DNA from 2 places in the Variovorax sp. 01N429 genome. Region 1 is predicted to be linked to the other one. Evidence: riboswitches for the same ligand, from Rfam matches in the RefSeq annotation. Region 1 holds a riboswitch; the other holds the start of a gene.
The links. A riboswitch is a leader RNA that binds a small molecule or an ion and turns the genes downstream of it on or off. The one in region 1 is predicted to bind thiamine pyrophosphate.
Positions count from the first base shown of each region.

Region 2: linked by a shared signal. The riboswitch ahead of thiC (phosphomethylpyrimidine synthase ThiC) and the one ahead of AC1DSF_RS06485 (purine-cytosine permease family protein) in region 1 are both predicted to bind thiamine pyrophosphate.

Region 1 covers NZ_JBFTRG010000003.1:78,142-87,217, forward strand. Annotated here, with positions in the region: gene AC1DSF_RS06445 (nitrite/sulfite reductase) at 1-845, shown strand, start outside; gene AC1DSF_RS06450 (DUF934 domain-containing protein) at 842-1,234, shown strand; gene AC1DSF_RS06455 (phosphoadenosine phosphosulfate reductase domain-containing protein) at 1,252-1,872, shown strand; gene cysD (sulfate adenylyltransferase subunit CysD) at 1,916-2,869, shown strand; gene AC1DSF_RS06465 (sulfate adenylyltransferase subunit 1) at 3,001-4,332, shown strand; gene fdxA (ferredoxin FdxA) at 4,373-4,702, shown strand; gene AC1DSF_RS06475 (NAD(P)/FAD-dependent oxidoreductase) at 4,660-5,721, shown strand; gene AC1DSF_RS06480 (phosphatase PAP2 family protein) at 5,744-6,310, shown strand; TPP riboswitch at 6,310-6,416, shown strand; gene AC1DSF_RS06485 (purine-cytosine permease family protein) at 6,491-7,828, shown strand; gene thiD (bifunctional hydroxymethylpyrimidine kinase/phosphomethylpyrimidine kinase) at 7,773-8,618, opposite strand; gene AC1DSF_RS06495 (FAD-dependent oxidoreductase) at 8,666-9,076, shown strand, end outside.
Region 2 covers NZ_JBFTRG010000021.1:10,609-19,684, forward strand. Annotated here, with positions in the region: gene AC1DSF_RS26310 (acyl-CoA dehydrogenase family protein) at 1-583, shown strand, start outside; gene AC1DSF_RS26315 (YchJ family protein) at 636-1,067, shown strand; gene AC1DSF_RS26320 (DUF3047 domain-containing protein) at 1,244-2,062, shown strand; gene AC1DSF_RS26325 (rhodanese-like domain-containing protein) at 2,111-3,076, shown strand; TPP riboswitch at 3,104-3,209, shown strand; gene thiC (phosphomethylpyrimidine synthase ThiC) at 3,290-5,173, shown strand; gene AC1DSF_RS26335 (HAD family hydrolase) at 5,228-5,920, shown strand; gene AC1DSF_RS26340 (patatin-like phospholipase family protein) at 5,926-7,311, shown strand; gene AC1DSF_RS26345 (hypothetical protein) at 7,348-7,548, opposite strand; gene AC1DSF_RS26350 (AraC family transcriptional regulator) at 7,668-8,702, opposite strand; gene AC1DSF_RS26355 (isovaleryl-CoA dehydrogenase) at 8,833-9,076, shown strand, end outside.

The sequences.
Region 1 (9,076 bases):
ACCGCGTGAGCGCGTCTTTCGTGCCGCCGACGCTCGCGACCCGCGTTTTCCGCAGCGCCGAGGAAACCGACGCGGACCTGCGCGCGCAGGCTGCCGACGACGTGATGTTCGCACGCTGGCTTGCACGCAACGTGGCGCCGCACAAGAACCCGTCGCTGCGCGCCGTGACGCTGTCGTTCAAGCGCCGTTTGCAGGCGCCCGGCGATGCATCGGCCGAACAGCTCGAAACGGCCGCGCGTCTGGCCGACCGCTTCAGTGCCGGCGAGGTCCGGGTCACGCACGACCAGAACCTGCTCTTGCCATGGGTGCATGCCGAAGACCTGCACGCTCTTTGGTTGGCTGCCCGCGAAGCCGGCTTCGCCAGCGCCAACGTGCACCTGCTGACGGACATGATCGCCTGCCCCGGCGGCGATTTCTGTGCGCTCGCCAATGCGCGTTCGATCCCGATCGCCGAAGCCATCACCGAGCGCTACCAGGACCTGGACGAGCTCGACGACCTGGGCGAAATCGACCTGCACATCAGCGGCTGCATCAATTCGTGCGGCCATCATCACAGCGGGCATATCGGCATTCTCGGCGTCGACAAGGACGGCAAGGAGTGGTATCAGGTCACGCTCGGCGGCTCCGATGGTTCCGCACTCAGCGGCGCGGCGCAGCCCGGCAAGGTGGTCGGCCCTTCTTTCTCGGCGGCCGAAGTGCCCGACGTGATCGAAGCCGTGCTGAACACCTACCGCGATACGCGGGAAGCGGGTGAAACCTTCATCGATGCGCTGCGGCGTGTCGGCATCGAGCCCTTCAAGGCCGCCGCGAACGGCGCGCGCTTCAAGGTCGAGGTGGCCGCATGAACAAGACGCTTCAACTGATCGCTGCCGAAGATCACATCGACAACGGCGATCCGACCGTGCTGCAACTGTCCAACGACGCCGATCCACTCGCGATCGAGCAGTGCCTTGACGACGTGGAGCGCATCGACCTGGACTTCCCGAAGTTCACCGATGGGCGCGCCTACAGCCAGGCATTCCTGCTGCGTCGCCGCCTCGGCTTCAAGGGCGAGATTCGCGCGACTGGCGACGTGCTGGTCGACCAATTGGTGCAGATGCAGCGCATGGGTTTCTCCAGCGCCGTTCTGAAGGAAGGCGTTGATGCATCCGCGGCTCAACGCCAATTCGACAGATTCGCGGCCTTCTACCAGGGCGACGCGGTGCAAGCCACACCCATCTTCAAGCGCGCCTGAACGGTTGCCTTCGCCAAATGAACATCGATCTCGAACAAATCAACGCCAAGCTCGGCCGCAACGCCGAGGGCCTCGTGGACTGGGCTATCGGCCTGGGCCGGCGGGCGATCATCACCACCAATTTCAGGCCCTTCGAGGCGGTGATCCTGCACATGGTCACGCGCGCGAAACCCGACGTGCCGGTGGTCTGGATGGACAACGGCTACAACACTGACGCCACCTATCGCTTCGCCGACGAGGTGACGAAGCTGCTGAACCTGGATCTGCGCATCTTCGTGCCCCGGCGTTCGCGAGCGCATCGCGAAGCGGTGGAAGGTCCGACACCGACGCTCGACGATCCGCGCCACGCCGCCTTCACCGAGGAAGTGAAACTGGAGCCCTTCGCGCGCGCGCTGCGCGAAATGTCGCCGCAGGTCTGGTTCACCGCGCTGCGGGCCACCGACACCGCCGTGCGTGCGCAGATGGATCCGGTCAGCATCAATCCAGACGGACTGATCAAGGTCGCACCGCTGCTGCACTGGTCTTCCAAGGATCTGCACGCCTACTGCCAGGCGCATGGACTGCCCAACAACTTCGACTACCTCGATCCGACCAAGGGCGAGGACAACCGCGAGTGCGGTCTGCACCTCGCGCATTGATGTCCCACGTCGCATTCGATTCAATCTCTGAGCGCCCCATTTCATGAACGCCCGTACCGAACACGATCTGCTGCTGCAAACTTCGCAGTCGCTTGCGCGCCTGTCCAACACGCAACTGGACGCACTCGAAGAAGAAACCATCTTCATCCTGCGCGAAGTCGCCGCCTCTTTCGAACGGCCGACGCTGCTGTTTTCGGGCGGCAAGGATTCGCTGGTACTGCTCAAGTGCGCGGAGAAGGCTTTCGGCGCTGGCCGCATCCCCTACCCGCTGCTGATGATCGACACGGGCCATAACTTTCCCGAAGTGACGGACTTTCGCGATGCGCGCGCCAAGGAACTCGGGGCGGAACTGATCGTGCGCAACGTCGAGGACTCAATGAAGCGCGGCACGGTGCGCCTTGCGCATCCTGACGAATCGCGCAACGTGCATCAGTCGGTCACGCTGCTCGAAGCCATCGAGGAATTTCGCTTCGACGCGCTGATCGGCGGTGCACGCCGCGACGAAGAAAAGGCGCGCGCCAAGGAACGCATCTTTTCGCACCGCGACAGCTTCGGTCAGTGGCAACCCAAAGACCAGCGGCCTGAACTCTGGACGCTGTTCAACACGCGCCTCTCTCCCGGAGAACACTTCCGCGTGTTCCCCATTTCGAACTGGACCGAGCTCGACGTATGGCAATACATCGAGCGCGAAAACATCGCGCTGCCGTCGATCTACTACACGCACAAGCGCGAAGTAGTCGAGCGGCGCGGGCTGCTGGTTCCGGTGACCGCGCTCACTCCGCCGCGCGACGGGGAACAGGTCGAAGTGCGTGACGTGCGCTTCCGCACCGTGGGCGATATCACTTGCACGTGCCCAGTCGAAAGCCTCGCGTCCGATGCCGCCGACGTGGTGGTCGAAACGCTCGCTGCCGATGTGAGCGAACGCGGCGCCACACGCATGGATGACAAGACCTCGGAAGCTTCCATGGAGAAGCGCAAGAAAGACGGGTATTTTTGACTCGCCCCCAGGCTTGCCCACTTCGTGTGGCCGCCTACCCCCTGCCGGGGGCAACACCAGCGGCCCGGCTAAGCCGGTTCCGCGGTGTTTCTCGAATAAGGCCTACGCGCCGCTGATGAATTGAACTGATCATGACTACTTCGATTGCTGCTTTGCCTGATCACACTGCTGCCGAGACGGGGGCTGCGCTGCGGTTTATTACTTGCGGGAGCGTGGACGATGGCAAGAGCACGTTGATTGGGCGGCTGCTGGTTGACAGCAAGACGGTGCTGCAGGACCAGCTTGCGGGGGTTCAGCGGGGGGGTGAAACTGATCTGGCGCTGCTGACGGATGGGTTGTCGGCCGAACGCGAACAGGGGATCACGATTGACGTGGCGTATCGGTACTTTTCTACGGCGCAGCGCAAGTTCGTGATCGGGGATGCGCCGGGGCATGAGCAGTACACGCGCAACATGGTGACCGCGGCTTCCAGCGCGGATGCGGCGGTGGTGCTGGTCGATGCGACCAAGCTGGCCTGGGCTGCCGAATGCGGGGACGGGGAAGTAGTGAGGCGCGAGCTTCTGCCGCAGACGCGCCGGCATACGCTGCTTTGCCATTTGCTGCGGGTGCAGTCGATTGTGTTCGCCGTGAACAAGCTCGACGCCATGGACGATGCCGAACTGGCGTTCGAGCGGATTTCGGCCGCGCTGTCGAACTTTGCCGAAGCCGCCGGCGTGCAGGTCGCCGCCACGGTGCCGATTTCGGCGCTCAAAGGCTGGAACGTGGCCTCTCGGCACGCCGACTGGGCGGGCTACGAAGGTCCCAGCCTGCTCGAACTGCTCGAGAAACTGCCGGTCACGGCGCAGGACGAAGCAGTGCCTTTTGCGTTTCCGGTGCAATGGGTGGAGAAGTTCTCTGCTTCGGCGGACACATCGCGCGGTCGCCGTGTGTTCTGGGGCCGAGTTGCCAGCGGCCACATCGAACCGGGACAACGCGTGACGGTCCTGCCGGGCAACCAGACGGCCACGGTGGCGCAGGTGCTGAGCCATACGCGCCAGCCGAAAGCCGTGCATGCGGGTCACAGCGCCGGCATCGTGCTAGACCGCGAACTCGACGTGTCGCGCGGCGACTGGCTGCTGGAACCCGGCGCCTTCGAACCGTCGCGCGAGATCACCGCCACCATCGCGTGGCTCGACGACGAACCGCTCGTGGCGGGCCGCGTCTACTGGGCGCTGCAGGGCCATCGCTGGGTCAAGGCGAAGGTGGCGCGCATCGTGGATCGCGTCAACATCACCACGCTGGATTCCGAGCCGGCCGACCGGCTCGAAGCCAATGCGATTGGCGACGTGGTGCTCAGCCTCCAACAGCCTCTGGCCGTGCTGCCTTTCACGCAATCGCGTGCGCTTGGTTCCCTGATCCTGGTAGACACCGCTTCGCATCGGACTTCCGCAGCCGTCCTCGTGCGGCCTGCCGCAAACGCCTAAAATTGCCGGTTCCCGCTTACCTTCCCGCTTTGCAATCACCATGACCCACGTCGTCTCCGAATCCTGCATCCGCTGCAAATACACCGATTGCGTTGACGTTTGTCCGGTCGATTGCTTCCGCGAAGGTCCGAACATGCTGGTGATCGACCCCGACGAATGCATCGACTGCGCGGTTTGCATTCCCGAATGCCCGGTCAACGCGATCTACGCCGAGGAAGATCTGCCCGGTGACCAGATCGCCTTCATCAAGCTCAATGCCGAGCTGGCCATGGCCGACGGCTGGAAGAGCATCACCAAACGCAAGCCCGCGCTGCCTGACGCCGAAGAGTGGAAAGACAAGACCGGCAAGATTTCGGAGCTCGTGCGCTGAGCGCGCAAGCCCCCATCGAGACAGACGCGCTGATCATCGGCGCGGGTCCGGTCGGGCTGTTCCAGGCTTTTCAACTCGGCCTGCTCGAAATCTCCTTCCATATCGTCGACGCCCTGCCCCGGGCCGGCGGCCAATGTGTCGAGCTTTATGGCGACAAGCCGATCTACGACATCCCCGGCACGCCTGTGACCACTGGTAGAGGCTTGTCGGAGTCGCTGGTGCAGCAGATCGCGCCCTTCAAGCCCCACTTCCATTTCGGTGAGCAGGTTGCCACGTTGGCGCGCCAGGACGACGGACGCCTCCTCCTGACCACTTCGCGGAACACCGCGTTTCTTGCCAGGACAGTGTTCATAGCGGCCGGCGTCGGCGCATTCGTGCCAAAGCGGATTGCCGTCGAGGGCATCGAAGAACTGGAAGGCACCAAGCTTTTCTATCACCCTGACGCATTGGATCGCTTTGCCGGCCAGCGGGTGGTCGTCAATGGCGGCGACGATGCGGCCCTTGAGACCGCACTGGCGCTGGTACCCTTCGCGCGGCACGTCACCCTGCTTCATCGAAGAGACGTCTTCCAGGCTGAAGATGCCAACGTCGCAGCATTGCGGACACACGTCGCGGCGCGGTCGATCCAGCTCGCGATCGGCCAGCCGTCCGCCTTTGACGACGCCCATCTGCAGATCATCACGCCCGACGCGCAGACCGTGTCCGTGCCATTCGATGCGCTCATCGGGTGCCTCGGCATCTCGCCGCGCCTGGGTGCTATCGCCGAATGGGGTTTGGAACTGGTTCGCAAGCAAATACCAGTGGACACGGAAAAGTTCGAGACTCGCGAACGGGGCGTCTTCGCGGTCGGCGACATCAACACCTATCCAGGCAAGAAGAAGCTGATCGTCTGCGGCTTCCACGAAGCGACCCTGGCGGCTTGGGGCGCGACAGCCGTCGTCTTTCCGGGCAAGTCGATCCCGCTGCAGTACACGACCACCAGCACGCGACTGCATACGCTGCTCGGGGTCCAGCATTGACCTTGCCGCTAGGATGCGAGGCATGCAGGAGTTGAATGTCTCGCTTTTTCACTGGCTGGCGGCCGGCAACACGCCGCATCCGCAGATCCTGTGGATCGCATCTCTTTTGGCGGTCGGCACGGCTTGGCTTTGCGGGGCCTTGGTCATCGGGGCCGCTTGGCGTCACCCTTCGCAGCGCAAATATGTGATTGCGACGCTGGTCGCAGCAGCCGCCGCATCGGTGGTTGCCCACGCCATAGCCGCCGCCATCAATATGCCTCGGCCCTTCGTCGCGGGTCTGAGCCCAAGCTACATCGAGCACGGCGCACGCGGGTCAATGCCCAGTACACACGCAACGGTCATGTTCGCGGTCGCCTTGATCCTCTGCCTGCGACCGACTCTGCGCATGACCGGTCTTGCGGTCCTTTTGATCGGGATCGTCACCGGATGGGCACGCGTCTACGTGGGCGTTCATTTCCCTTTGGATGTGCTCGGCGGCTTCGTCTTGGCAGTGGCGATCACGGGAGTGTTCTGGGTGCTGGTGAAGCTGTCGCACCGGTTCATCGATCCGCCGCACAGTTCTACAATCAGATCCGCTTCGCCAGATTGAAGCAATGCTAGGGGTGCCGGTCCGCCGTTTGCGGTGTACCGGCTGAGAGAGTCCCTTTGAACCTGACTGAGGTAATCCTCGCGCAGGGAAGCTGGTCCGGCGGCCGTCACGTTTCTCGCGTGCCTGTCGTGCCGCCGTCGCCTCGCCCACCTGCCAAACAATTTGCATTGGAGCAAATGGATGGCACACACAAAGAACGAGCAGGCGTCGACAGGCGCCAATGAGGCGCTGACGCCGCTCCGCGAATCCGGACGCGTCTTCCGATGGCACGACCACATGGCGCTGTGGTTCAGTCTTGGCGTGGGCTTGCTGGTCATGCAGATCGGCGCCTACCTGGTGCCCGCGGTCGGCACGCGCGAGGCGGCCATCGCCATTGTGCTGGGTTCGTGCATCGGCGCAGGTCTGCTGGCGTGGACTGCGCGGGTCGGCTGCGAAAGCGGACTGGCGAGCGCCGGCTTGATGCATGCGACCTACGGCAGCGCATTTGCCCGACTGCCCGTCGTCCTGAACATCGTGCAGCTGATCGGCTGGACCACCTTCGAGATCGTGATCATGCGCGAGGGCACCCAGGCCATCGGCAGGCAGGCGTTTGGCTGGTCGCTGGACGGACAAGTGGGCGCGGTCGCAACGACACTCCTCTGGGGCGCCGTGCTCCTGGCCCTGCTTTCTGGATCGATGGTCAAGCTTGTTCGACGGTTCGTGAGCCGGTTCGGCCTGCCGCTGGTCGTGCTGTCGCTGATATGGCTGAGCTGGCAGTTCGCTGCACGGCTTCATGCGAAGGGGCTCGAATCATTCTGGACAAGGCCCGGCGACGGCAGCATGAGCATGTTCGGAGCACTCGACCTGGTTATTGCGATGCCGGTGTCCTGGCTCCCGCTGGTGGCCGATTACGCACGTCACGGCAAGCGGTCCATTGGTGGGCTGGGCGGCGCATTCGGCGGCACATGGTTCGGCTATGCCGTGGCCAACATCTGGTGCTACGCACTGGGGGTGATGGTGGTGAGTGTGGCCGACCCCGGCACGGACATGCTGGCCGCGCTGCTTCTGGCGCAAGGCGGGCTGGTCGCGCTCGGTCTGATCCTGGTCGACGAACTCGACAACGCCTATGGGGATGTCTATTCAGGCTCTGTTTCGGCTCATAGCCTGATGCCGCGCTGGAGCATTCGCCGCTGGGGATTGCTGGTCGCGGCGGTCTGCATTGCCTTCGCACTGGTGTTGCCAATGCACTCGCTCGAGCCGTTTCTCCTGATGCTCAGTTCGGTCTTCGTGCCGCTGTACGGAGTGATTCTCGGGCGGCTCGGCCTCGGTACGTTGGTCGAGTCGGTGCAAACGCGGCGGGTGGACTGGACTGCCGCCGCCATCTGGATCGGCGGCATCGTGGTCTATCACGCCTGCGCCGCATGGGCTCCGCGCTGGGGGTCCGCGCTGCCGACGCTCGTGATCACCTTCGTGTTTGCATGGATCACCCGCCCTGCGCCGGCAGGCGGACGGTCGGCACTGGCGCAAAGCCGTGGTTGAGAGGCCCATGCCCGCGACCGATCTTCACATCAGCGCCGGCCGCCATCGCGGCAACGACATAGCCGCGCGCGCGCTCGACAGCCTGCGGCAAGTCATAGCCAAGCGCCAGGTTCGACGCGATGGCGGACGACAGCGTGCATCCCGTGCCATGAAGATTGCGGCTGGCGATGCGCGTCGAAGCCAGGCGCAATCGATCGCCGTTCGCCTGTGCCAGGAGATCGACCACGTCGTCGCCCGGGAGATGACCGCCCTTGAGCAGGACGGCAGTCGTTCCGAGCGCCAGCAGCTCACTTGCCGCGTCGTCGAGCGCGTCGGCGCCGTCGATCGAATGACCGATCAGCAATGCCGCTTCATCGAGATTGGGCGTCACCACGACCGCGCGCGGAAAGAGTTCGCGTACCAAGACCTGCACTGTTTCCGCTGCGATCAGCCTGTCTCCGCTGGTAGCCACCATCACCGGGTCGAGCACGACGTTCGGCAGTTTGTAGTGATCGATCGCCCATGCGACGACTTCGACGATCTCGGGCGCATGCAGCATGCCGAGCTTGACGGCATCGACGCCGATGTCTTCGACGACCGCCTGAATCTGCGCCTTGAGGAAGGCCGGCGGCACGCCATGGATTCCCGTCACGCCCAAGGTGTTCTGGGCCGTCAGTGCAGTGATGGCCGTCATGCCGTAGCAACCCAGGGCCGAGAAAGTCTTGAGATCGGCCTGAATGCCCGCGCCGCCGCCGCTGTCGGAGCCGGCGATCGAAAGGACGCGCGCATAGCGGGAAAATGCATTGGTCATGTCGAAAATTATCGACCACGCGATCAACGACTGTGCCGGAGGGGTGCGTGAAGGCTGACAAGCGCATCGGGCTCAGTCTTCCTTTCGGGTCCGCAGCCATCATCGGCGCCGGTCTGATGGGGCGGCTGCTTGCCGTGACACTGGCGCAAGCTGGCTGCAAGGTCGACCTGTTCGATGCTGCAGGCCCCGACGCCGGCGGCGCCGCAGCGCGGGTGGCCGCCGCCATGCTGGCGCCGCTGGCCGAATCCGCGGTGGCGCCGCCTTCCGTGGTGCGCATGGGCCACTACGCACTCGAACGCTGGCCCGAGTTGATCGAATCCCTCGCCGGGCCGGTCTTCTTCCAGCGCGAAGGAACCTTGGTGCTGTGGCATCGGCAGGACAGCGCGGAGGCGTCTCGGCTGTCGCGCGTGCTCGCCGGGACGCGCGCGGCAGTGCCTGATCTCCCCGCCATGCAAACG
Region 2 (9,076 bases), on a different contig from region 1:
CGTGCCGACCGATGCGCCGGGCTACAACGTTGCACGCCTCGAAGACAAGCTCGGCCAGCATTCGAGCGACACCGCGCAGATCAACTTCGACAGTTGCCGCATTCCTTTCGAGAATCTCATCGGCCAGGAAGGCGAGGGCTACAAGATCGCGCTCGGTGCGCTCGAAGGCGGGCGCATCGGCATTGCCGCCCAGAGCGTCGGCATGGCGCGCAGCGCATTCGATGTCGCCGTGGCTTACGCGAAGGAGCGCCAGGCTTTCGGCGGCGCCATCTTCGATCAGCAGGCGGTGGGTTTCAGGCTGGCCGATTGCGCCACGCAGATCGAAGCGGCGCGCCAACTGATCTGGCATGCAGCCAGCCTGCGGGACGCGGGCCGGCCATGCCTCAAGGAAGCCGCCATGGCCAAGCTCTTTGCGAGCGAGATGGCCGAGCGCGTTTGTAGCGCTGCGATCCAGACGCTCGGCGGCTATGGCTACGTCAATGACTTTCCGCTGGAGCGCATCTATCGCGACGTGCGCGTCTGCCAGATCTACGAAGGCACTTCGGACATCCAGAAGCTGCTGATTCAGCGCGCCCTGGCCTAAGGGTTTACGCGAGGGTCTGCACAATACGCGCTGAACCCCTCGCCAATACCCCATGCCTGCTCCCGACCTTGCCCGTATTCCCTGTCCCTGCGGGCGCCGCGACCGGCGGGAACTCCCGCTCGCCTACGCGCAGTGTTGCGGGCGCTATGTCGACGATTTCGACAACACGCCAGCCCCGGATGCCGAATCGCTCATGCGCTCGCGCTACACGGCTTTCGTGCGCGAGCGGGCGGACTATCTGCTTGCGACCTGGCACCCCTCGACGCGGCCGGCGACGATCGGCTTCGAGCCCGGCGTGAGATGGCTCGGGCTCGACGTGCGCTCGCGTTCGGTCCTCGACGCGGACCATGCAGAAGTCGAATTCGTCGCCCGACAGCGCAGCAGTGCCGGCGTCGCATCTCGCCTGCACGAGCGCAGCCGCTTCGTCCGCGAGGAGAGCGGGCCGCTGCACCGGTGGTACTACGTGGACGGCGATCTGCACTGACGGGTCGGCCGTGCCGCGGCGCACGGCGCGATTGTGTGCAGGCGGGAGACAGAGCAGTTCCCAAAATGGGTATTTATCTTGTCGCGCGCCTGGATCACACTCCGTCTTGGTGTGGGCGCGTGGCGCCCATCACCAGCGCCGCCAGCCCCCTCAACCACCAGCCACAGAGGCCAGCCATGGACAACAAAAGATTCCAGTTTGGACACGGGCGGCCTTCGCTGTCCGCGACGGCATTCCCTGTTGTGGCCGCGATCGCCTGCATAGCGGTCCCGGCGGCCCGCGCAGAGGGCGTGTTGACGGCGTTCTCGACTGCGCCAGGTCCGCAAGCGCCCGCACCATGGCGCTTCACGACCTTGCCGAACAAGGCGCCGACCAAGTTCGAGATCACCCAGCTCGACGGCCAGAAGGTGCTCAAGGTCGACGCCGACAAGTCCTACGGCAATCTGGTTCATGCCACGCGCGTTCAGCTCAACGACCAGGCCACGCTGGCCTGGCGCTGGAAGGTCGAGGAATTCGTGGAAGGCGCCGATCTGCGCACCAAGGGCGGCGACGATGGCGCGGCCAAGGTCTGCGTGTTCTTCGACTTCCCGTCAGACCGGCTGTCCGTGGGTGAGCGAACCAAGCTCGCCTTGGCAAAAGGCTCGACCGGCGAAACGGTACCCACCGAAACCCTCTGCTACGTCTGGGACGTCAAGGAAAGCAAGGGCAGCGAGTTCGACAATGCCTTCACCAAGCGCATCCGCATGGACGTCATCGAATCGGGCGCGACCGACAAGGCCGGCGGCTGGCTCAGCGAGCGCCGGAACCTGGTGGCCGACTACAAGCGAGCCTTCGGCGCCGAGGCTGGCGATACGCTGCCCGATGTGGTGGGCGTGGCGATCCAGGCGGACGCGGACAACACCAAGTCTCGAGGGATCTCGTATTTCTCGGACATCGATCTGCGCGGTGTCACTGCTTCCGCACCCGCGTCCGGCGCGGCGAAACCTGCGCAATAGCGGCCTCGAAACCATCGAAACCGCCCCCATATCGCACATATCGCCGTCATGAACGAATTCGTCTCGCTCCTCGCCAGCCAAGGCCCCGCCGTGGTGTTCGTCGCCACCCTGGCGACGCGTCTGGGCGCGCCGGTGCCGGCGGTGCCTTTCCTGATCGTTGCCGGCGGACTGACTTTTGGCGGACAGGTTTCTTTCCTCGCGGTGACGCTGGCCGCCGTGCTCGGCAACATCCTCGGCGACGGCGTCTGGTTCATTGCCGGACGCCGCTGGGGGTACCGGGTCATGCGGCTGCTCTGCCGCATTTCGCTGTCGCCCGATTCCTGCGTCAAGCACAGCGAATCCATCCTCGGGCGCTGGGGCGGCTTGTCGCTGATTGCCGCGAAGTTCGTGCCGGGGGTGTCGGTGGTTGCGCCGCCCATGGCAGGCGCGCTCGGAATGTCGAATCTCCGGTTTCTATCTTATGAAACGGTGGCCGCGTTGATCTGGACGCTGGGCTTCCTCCTGATCGGACGCGTGTTCCACGCCGCCATCACGGATGTCCTTTCGGTGCTCTCCAGCATCGGGATGGTCGCGACGGTGATCTGCCTCGTGCTGCTTGGTGCATTCGTGCTTTGGCGCTATCGGCAGCGCCGCATGGCCCTTCGATCTCTCGACATCGAGCGCATCGAAGCCGCTGCCCTTCGCGCCGCGATGGCGGCCGGCGCCGGGCTGACGCTGATCGACGTGCGCTCGGACGAAGCGCGGGCGCTCGACGGTCGTGCGATCCCGGGCGCCCTCGGCATTGCGCTCAAGCAGCTGCCCAAGCGTCTCGAAGCCTTCTCGGACGGCCGCGAACTCGTCGTCTTCTGCGATTGCCCCGATGACGGCTCCGCCATTGCGGCGGCGCGGGTACTTCGCAATGCCGGAGTGACCCGCGTGCGCGTCCTGGCAGGCGGTCTGGACGCCTGGGTGGCGCAGTCCGGCGAGACATCGCCTGCCGTCGATTCGTCCATCGTCGCGGCCAATCCCGCTTGATCCCTTTCGCGGGACGGGCCTAGAATCGGTCCCGCTCCGGGGTGCACGCAGATGTGTGCTGAGATGGCCAAGCGGCCGAACCCGCGAACTTGATCTGGTTCATACCAGCGTAAGAAGAGCTGCGACTCCCCGGCATCCCGTCCGTCCCTTGCGACCGATGCCGTCCGGAGCGATCGCGGAGCACCCGTTGTCCCCCAACCAGGAGTGCCCCGCATGAATGCCGTCGACAAGTTCGCCTCCCTCCTCACGCTGACGCGCGAGCCCTTTCCCGCTTCGAGCAAGAGCGCCATATCGGGCAGCAGAGCCGATTTGCGCGTGCCTGTGCGCGAAGTCCTGCTCACCAACGGCGAACGCGTATCGCTCTACGACACCTCCGGCCCCTACACCGATCCGGCGGCCGACATCGACGTGCGGCGCGGCCTTCCGGGCGTGCGCGGCGCATGGATCGCCGAACGCGGCGACACCGAAAGCTACGAAGGCCGCCTGCACCTTGCGCTCGACGATGGCGCCACCAACGTCGACCGCGACTCCCAGCGCATCGCCGACCTGCGTGCCGCTGCCGCTGCCTTGCAGCGCACGCCACGGCGCGCCAAAGCCGGCGGCAACGTCACGCAGATGCACTACGCACGCCGCGGCATCGTCACGCCGGAGATGGAATACGTCGCCCTTCGCGAGAACGGCCGCCGCGAATGGATGGCCGAATACCTGGCCGACGCCGCGCGCGAAAAGCGCCTGGCCGGCAACCCCATGGGCGCGAGCATCCCGAAGATCATCACGCCGGAGTTCGTGCGCGACGAAGTCGCGAGGGGCCGCGCCATCATCCCGGCCAACATCAACCACCCCGAAGTCGAGCCGATGGCCATCGGCCGCAACTTCAAGGTCAAGATCAACGCCAACATCGGCAATTCGGCCGTGACGAGCAGCATCGAAGAAGAGGTCGAGAAGCTCGTGTGGGCGATCCGCTGGGGCGCGGACAACGTGATGGACCTTTCCACCGGCCGGAACATCCACACCACGCGCGACTGGATCGTGCGCAACAGCCCGGTGCCGATCGGCACGGTGCCCATCTACCAGGCGCTCGAAAAGGTTGGCGGCGTGGCCGAAGACCTGACCTGGGAGATCTACCGCGACACGCTGATCGAGCAGGCCGAGCAGGGCGTCGACTACTTCACCATCCACGCCGGGCTGCGCCTGCCCTTCATTCATCTCACGGCGGATCGGCGCACCGGCATCGTTTCGCGCGGCGGGTCGATCATGGCCAAATGGTGCATCTCGCATCACAAGGAAAGCTTTCTCTACACGCACTTCGAAGACATCTGCGACATCATGAAGGCCTACGACGTGAGCTTCTCGCTCGGAGACGGTCTGCGTCCTGGCTGCGCTTCGGACGCGAACGACGAAGCCCAGTTCGCCGAACTGCGCACGCTCGGCGAGCTCACGCAGATTGCATGGAAGCACGACGTGCAGACCATGATCGAAGGCCCGGGCCACGTGCCGATGCATCTCATCCAGGCCAACATGGACGAGCAACTCAAGCACTGCCATGAGGCGCCGTTCTACACGCTCGGGCCACTGACCATCGACATCGCGCCGGGCTACGACCACATCGCCAGCGCGATCGGCGCCGCCATGATCGGCTGGGCCGGCACCGCGATGCTTTGCTATGTCACGCCGAAGGAGCATCTGGGCCTGCCCGATCGCGACGACGTGAAGCAGGGAATCATCGCGTACAAGATTGCTGCGCATGCGGCCGACGTCGCCAAGGGCCATCCTGGAGCGCGAGCGCGCGACGATGCGCTTTCCAAGGCCCGCTTCGAATTCCGCTGGCAGGACCAGTTCAACCTCGGCCTCGACCCCGATACCGCGCGCGAATTCCATGACGAGACGCTGCCCAAGGACAGCAGCAAGGTCGCGCACTTCTGCTCCATGTGCGGCCCCAAGTTCTGCTCGATGAAGATCACTCAGGAAGTGCGCGAGTACGCGGCGCAGAAGGGCGTCGACGAGGTCCGGGCCATGGAGGACGGCATGGCGGACAAGTCGGCCGAGTTCAAGGCGGCGGGCGGCGAGATGTACATCCCGATCCGCAAGACGCAGTGAAATGACAAGGGCGGGCCCGCGGCCCGGGTCCGCAAAATGATTACGATGGCCGCCATGAAAGCCATCCCCTTCGATGCCGTCCTGTTCGACTGCGACGGCGTCCTCGTCGATTCCGAGCCCATCACCAACCGCGTCCTCGCCGAAATGCTCGGCGAACTCGGCTGGGAGTTGACGGTCGACGAATCCATGCGGATCTTCACGGGCAAGGCGGTCAAGGACGAAACCGCGCTGATCGAGGCACGCACCGGCTTTGCGATCACGCCCGAATGGCTTCATCGCTTTCGCCTGCGCCGCAACGAAGCGCTGGAACGCGACCTCGTCGCCATTCCGGGCGCGGCACTGGCGGCGCGTGCATTGCATGCCGCCCTGGACGGCCGCATCGCCTGCGCGTCGGGCGCCGACCGGTTCAAGGTCGAACTGCAGCTCGAGAAGATCGGCATCCTCGACTGCTTCGAAGGCCGCATCTTCAGCGGCCATGAACAGCCGCGCTCGAAACCTGCGCCCGACGTGTACCTGGCTGCTTCGGCCGCTCTGGGCGTCGATCCGGCGCGCTGCGCGGTGGTGGAAGACACCATCACCGGCGCCAGGGCGGGTGTGGCCGCCGGGGCGACGGTCTTCGGCTACAGCCCGAGCGATCTTGGCCACAGCAGCCCTGATGCGCTGCGCGCCGTCGGAGTCGCGCATGTGTTCACCGACATGGCGCAGTTGCCGTCGCTGCTTGCCGATTGGCGAGCGGTTGCGGCCTGAGTCGCATGCAGGGTCTGCGCGCAGCCTGCGGTCTTTTGATCGCCGCCTGCGTCGCGGGTTGTTCGTCGCTGCGCCCATGGCTCAACGAGCCGCTGCCCGAGAATCCGCCGGCCAGCGGCCTGGTCGCCGGCGCAACGGGCCGCGACCCGAGCATTCTGGTGGCCGTCACCCTGTCCGGCGGCGGCGCGCGTGCCGCCGCTTTCGGCTACGGCGTGCTCGAAGAGCTCCACAACACCACATTCAAATGGAGCGGCCACGACACTGACTTGCTCGACGCGACCGACGTCATCAGCGGCGTGTCCGGCGGCAGCATCCTAGCTGCCTACTACGCAGCCTTCGGCGCCGAAAGGTTGCCTGATTTCGAGCGCGATTTCCTGCGGCAGAACTTCCAGAACAGCCTGATATGGCAGGCGCTTCGGCCCGGCAGCCTGTACGACCTCACCTCGCCTTGGTACGGCCGCACGCATCTGCTGGCGCGGCGGCTCGATGAGATCTACCAAGGCAAGACCTACGCCGACGTGGAGCGCAATCCACGCCATCCACAGCTCGTGATCGCCGCGACCGACATGTCGCTGGGGACACCGTTCGAGTTCACCGCGGACCAGTTCGAGCTGATCTGTTCCGATCTGCAGAGCGTTCCGCTGTCGTTCGCGGTCGCGGCATCGTCGGCCGTGCCGATCCTGCTGAGCCCGCTGACGCTGAAGAACTACGCGCTGGAGTGCCGGGAACGAGGCATCGTGCCGCGGCTCGCCGCACGCGTCGGCGGCAACTATCGCGCCCGCATGTTCCGCATGCAGGCGAACAGCTATCTCGATGGGGAAGCGCGTCCTTTCATTCACCTCGTGGACGGCGGCGTCGCCGACAACCTCGCCGTGCGCAGGCTGCTCGACCGCGCGCTGGTGGGAGGCGGATTGCGCCGGAGTTTCGAGGAAGTCGGCATTCCGCCCGGCACGGTGCGCAAGCTGGTGGTCATCAGCGTCAACTCGGCGCGCGATCCGGCCAACAACATCGATCGCAGCGACAAGCTGCCGGGGATCAGGGCCGTGGCCGACACGCTCCTCTTCGGTGCTGGCGCGCGAGCGACCCTGGAGACGCAGGAATTCCTGCTCGACACCACGCGGCAGTGGCGCGAAGACCTGAAAGTCCGAAGTGCCGATGGCAAGGATGCGTTCGCGCCAGATGCCGAGATCCACGTGGTGCAGGTGAATCTTCGGGACGCAGCCGATGGTGAACTGCGTTTGCGGCTGCTTCAGATCCCGACGGCGTTCTCGATCGGCGACGAGGAAGTCACACGGCTGATCGCAGCAGGCCGCAGTGCGTTGCGGCGATCGCCGGATTTCCAGGCGCTCAGGCAGTCGCTGGGCGCGTCAAAGGCGATTGAAGGCGATTGAAGGCGAATGAAGGCGAATGAAGGCGAATGAAGGTGCTCAGCGCTTGCCCGGCGCTGCAGCATTCGCCATGGCGATCAGCGATTGGGTCATGGCTTGGGCGCGGCCGGCCCACATCTGATTGACCAGCTTTTCAGCGTTTTCCGTCACGAAGGCGCCGTTGCGCGTGCGTCCGGACGTGACGATGAAGTCCATGAGGTCGGCAAAGTCTTCGCTGTCGGTGTCGGGAAAGTTCTGCATGACGGCGATCGTAGGGGCACCATCGAGGGCCTTCTGGCGTAGCCAAAGGCGTGGATGGCTGGGGTGAGCATTTAGTCACAAATCCAACGGCGGTTACAGCTTTCGTTGGGCTGACGTCCTTAGCCGCTCGGCAGGTCGCGACGCCTGAAGGCGCCGGGCGTGGCGCCGGACCATGCCCGGAAGGCACGCGAAAAGCTCTTTTCGTTGCGGAACCCCACGGCCAGCGCGATCTGCTTGATGGGCCGGTCGGTGCGGCGCAGTTGCTCCGCAGCCAATTCGTGGCGAACCTCATCCTTCAGCGTCTGCAGCGAAACGCCTTCTTCCAGCAATTGACGGTGCAAGGTACGACTGGACACGTTCAGCAGCGCGGCGATGGCATCGGCCGTTGCGGCTTCGCTACCGCGCTGTCGCAAGAGTTCGCGCACGCGCTGCCCGAGCAGCCGATCTCGGCGGTATTGCAGCACCGTCAGCGGAAGGGCGCGCTTCAGCATCGTCCGGAGCGCCCGCTCGTCGCGCTGCAATGGCAGCTCCAGGTAGCGGGCGTCGAAGCTGTAGCTCGTCCGGTCGGCACCGAAGCGCAATTCGCCGCCGAACATCAACGGGTAGGCGTCGCAGTGCGGCGGTGCCTCGAAAGAAAACGACGCGGCGCTCAGCGAGACGCGGGAGTCGATGGCCCAGCAGGCGTAGCCATGCAAGAAGCGCAGGCTCGATACAAGGCAGAACTCCCGGAACACACCCAGTGCGCGATGTTCGGTGATCGATACGGTTGCCGTGCCGCCAGTCACCGTCAGATCTAGCGTGATGTCCTCGGTCAACAGGCGATGGTGGCGGCACCAGCGCTTGATTGCCACGCCCAGATCCGGAGATCCGATCGAGGCGCGGCACAGCATCCCGTAGGTGCCCCAAGGCAGCTTGCGCGAGAACCAGCCGAGCGCCTCGTCGTCCAGCTCTTGCATCGCGTGCCCCGAGAGCACCTCGAACTGCGCTGCCGTCACTTTTGCCTGCGGATTTCGCACCTCTTGCGGCGCAATCCGTGCCTCTGCCAAGGCGCCTGCAGGGTCCATCCCATAGCGCTCGTACCCTAGTGCAATCGCTCTCACAAAGGCCATCGGCGTGGCTGCTCGGCCGGCGCTGCGAAAGGGGGATGAGGACATGGCGGCGGCTGAAGATGGTGGCGTGATTTGCAACCATTGTGGCGCCAATTGCAACGGCACACGGCGTAAGCTGCGGTCTTTCCGCGCACGAAAGTCCCCGCGCGGCCGATGCTTTTGAGGAGACAACCCCATGCACGATCCCGGCCTGAACTTCGACCTGGGTGACACCATCGATTCCCTTCGCGACGCCATCCAGCACTTTTGCGCCGAGGAAATCGCGCCGCGCGCCGCGGACATCGACCGCGACAACCTGTTCCCGCACGATCTCTGGAAAAAGCTCGGCGACCTCGGCCTTCACGGCATGACGGTCAAGGAGCAATACGGCGGCACCGAGCTCGGCTACCTCGCGCACATCGTCGCCATGGAAGAAGTCT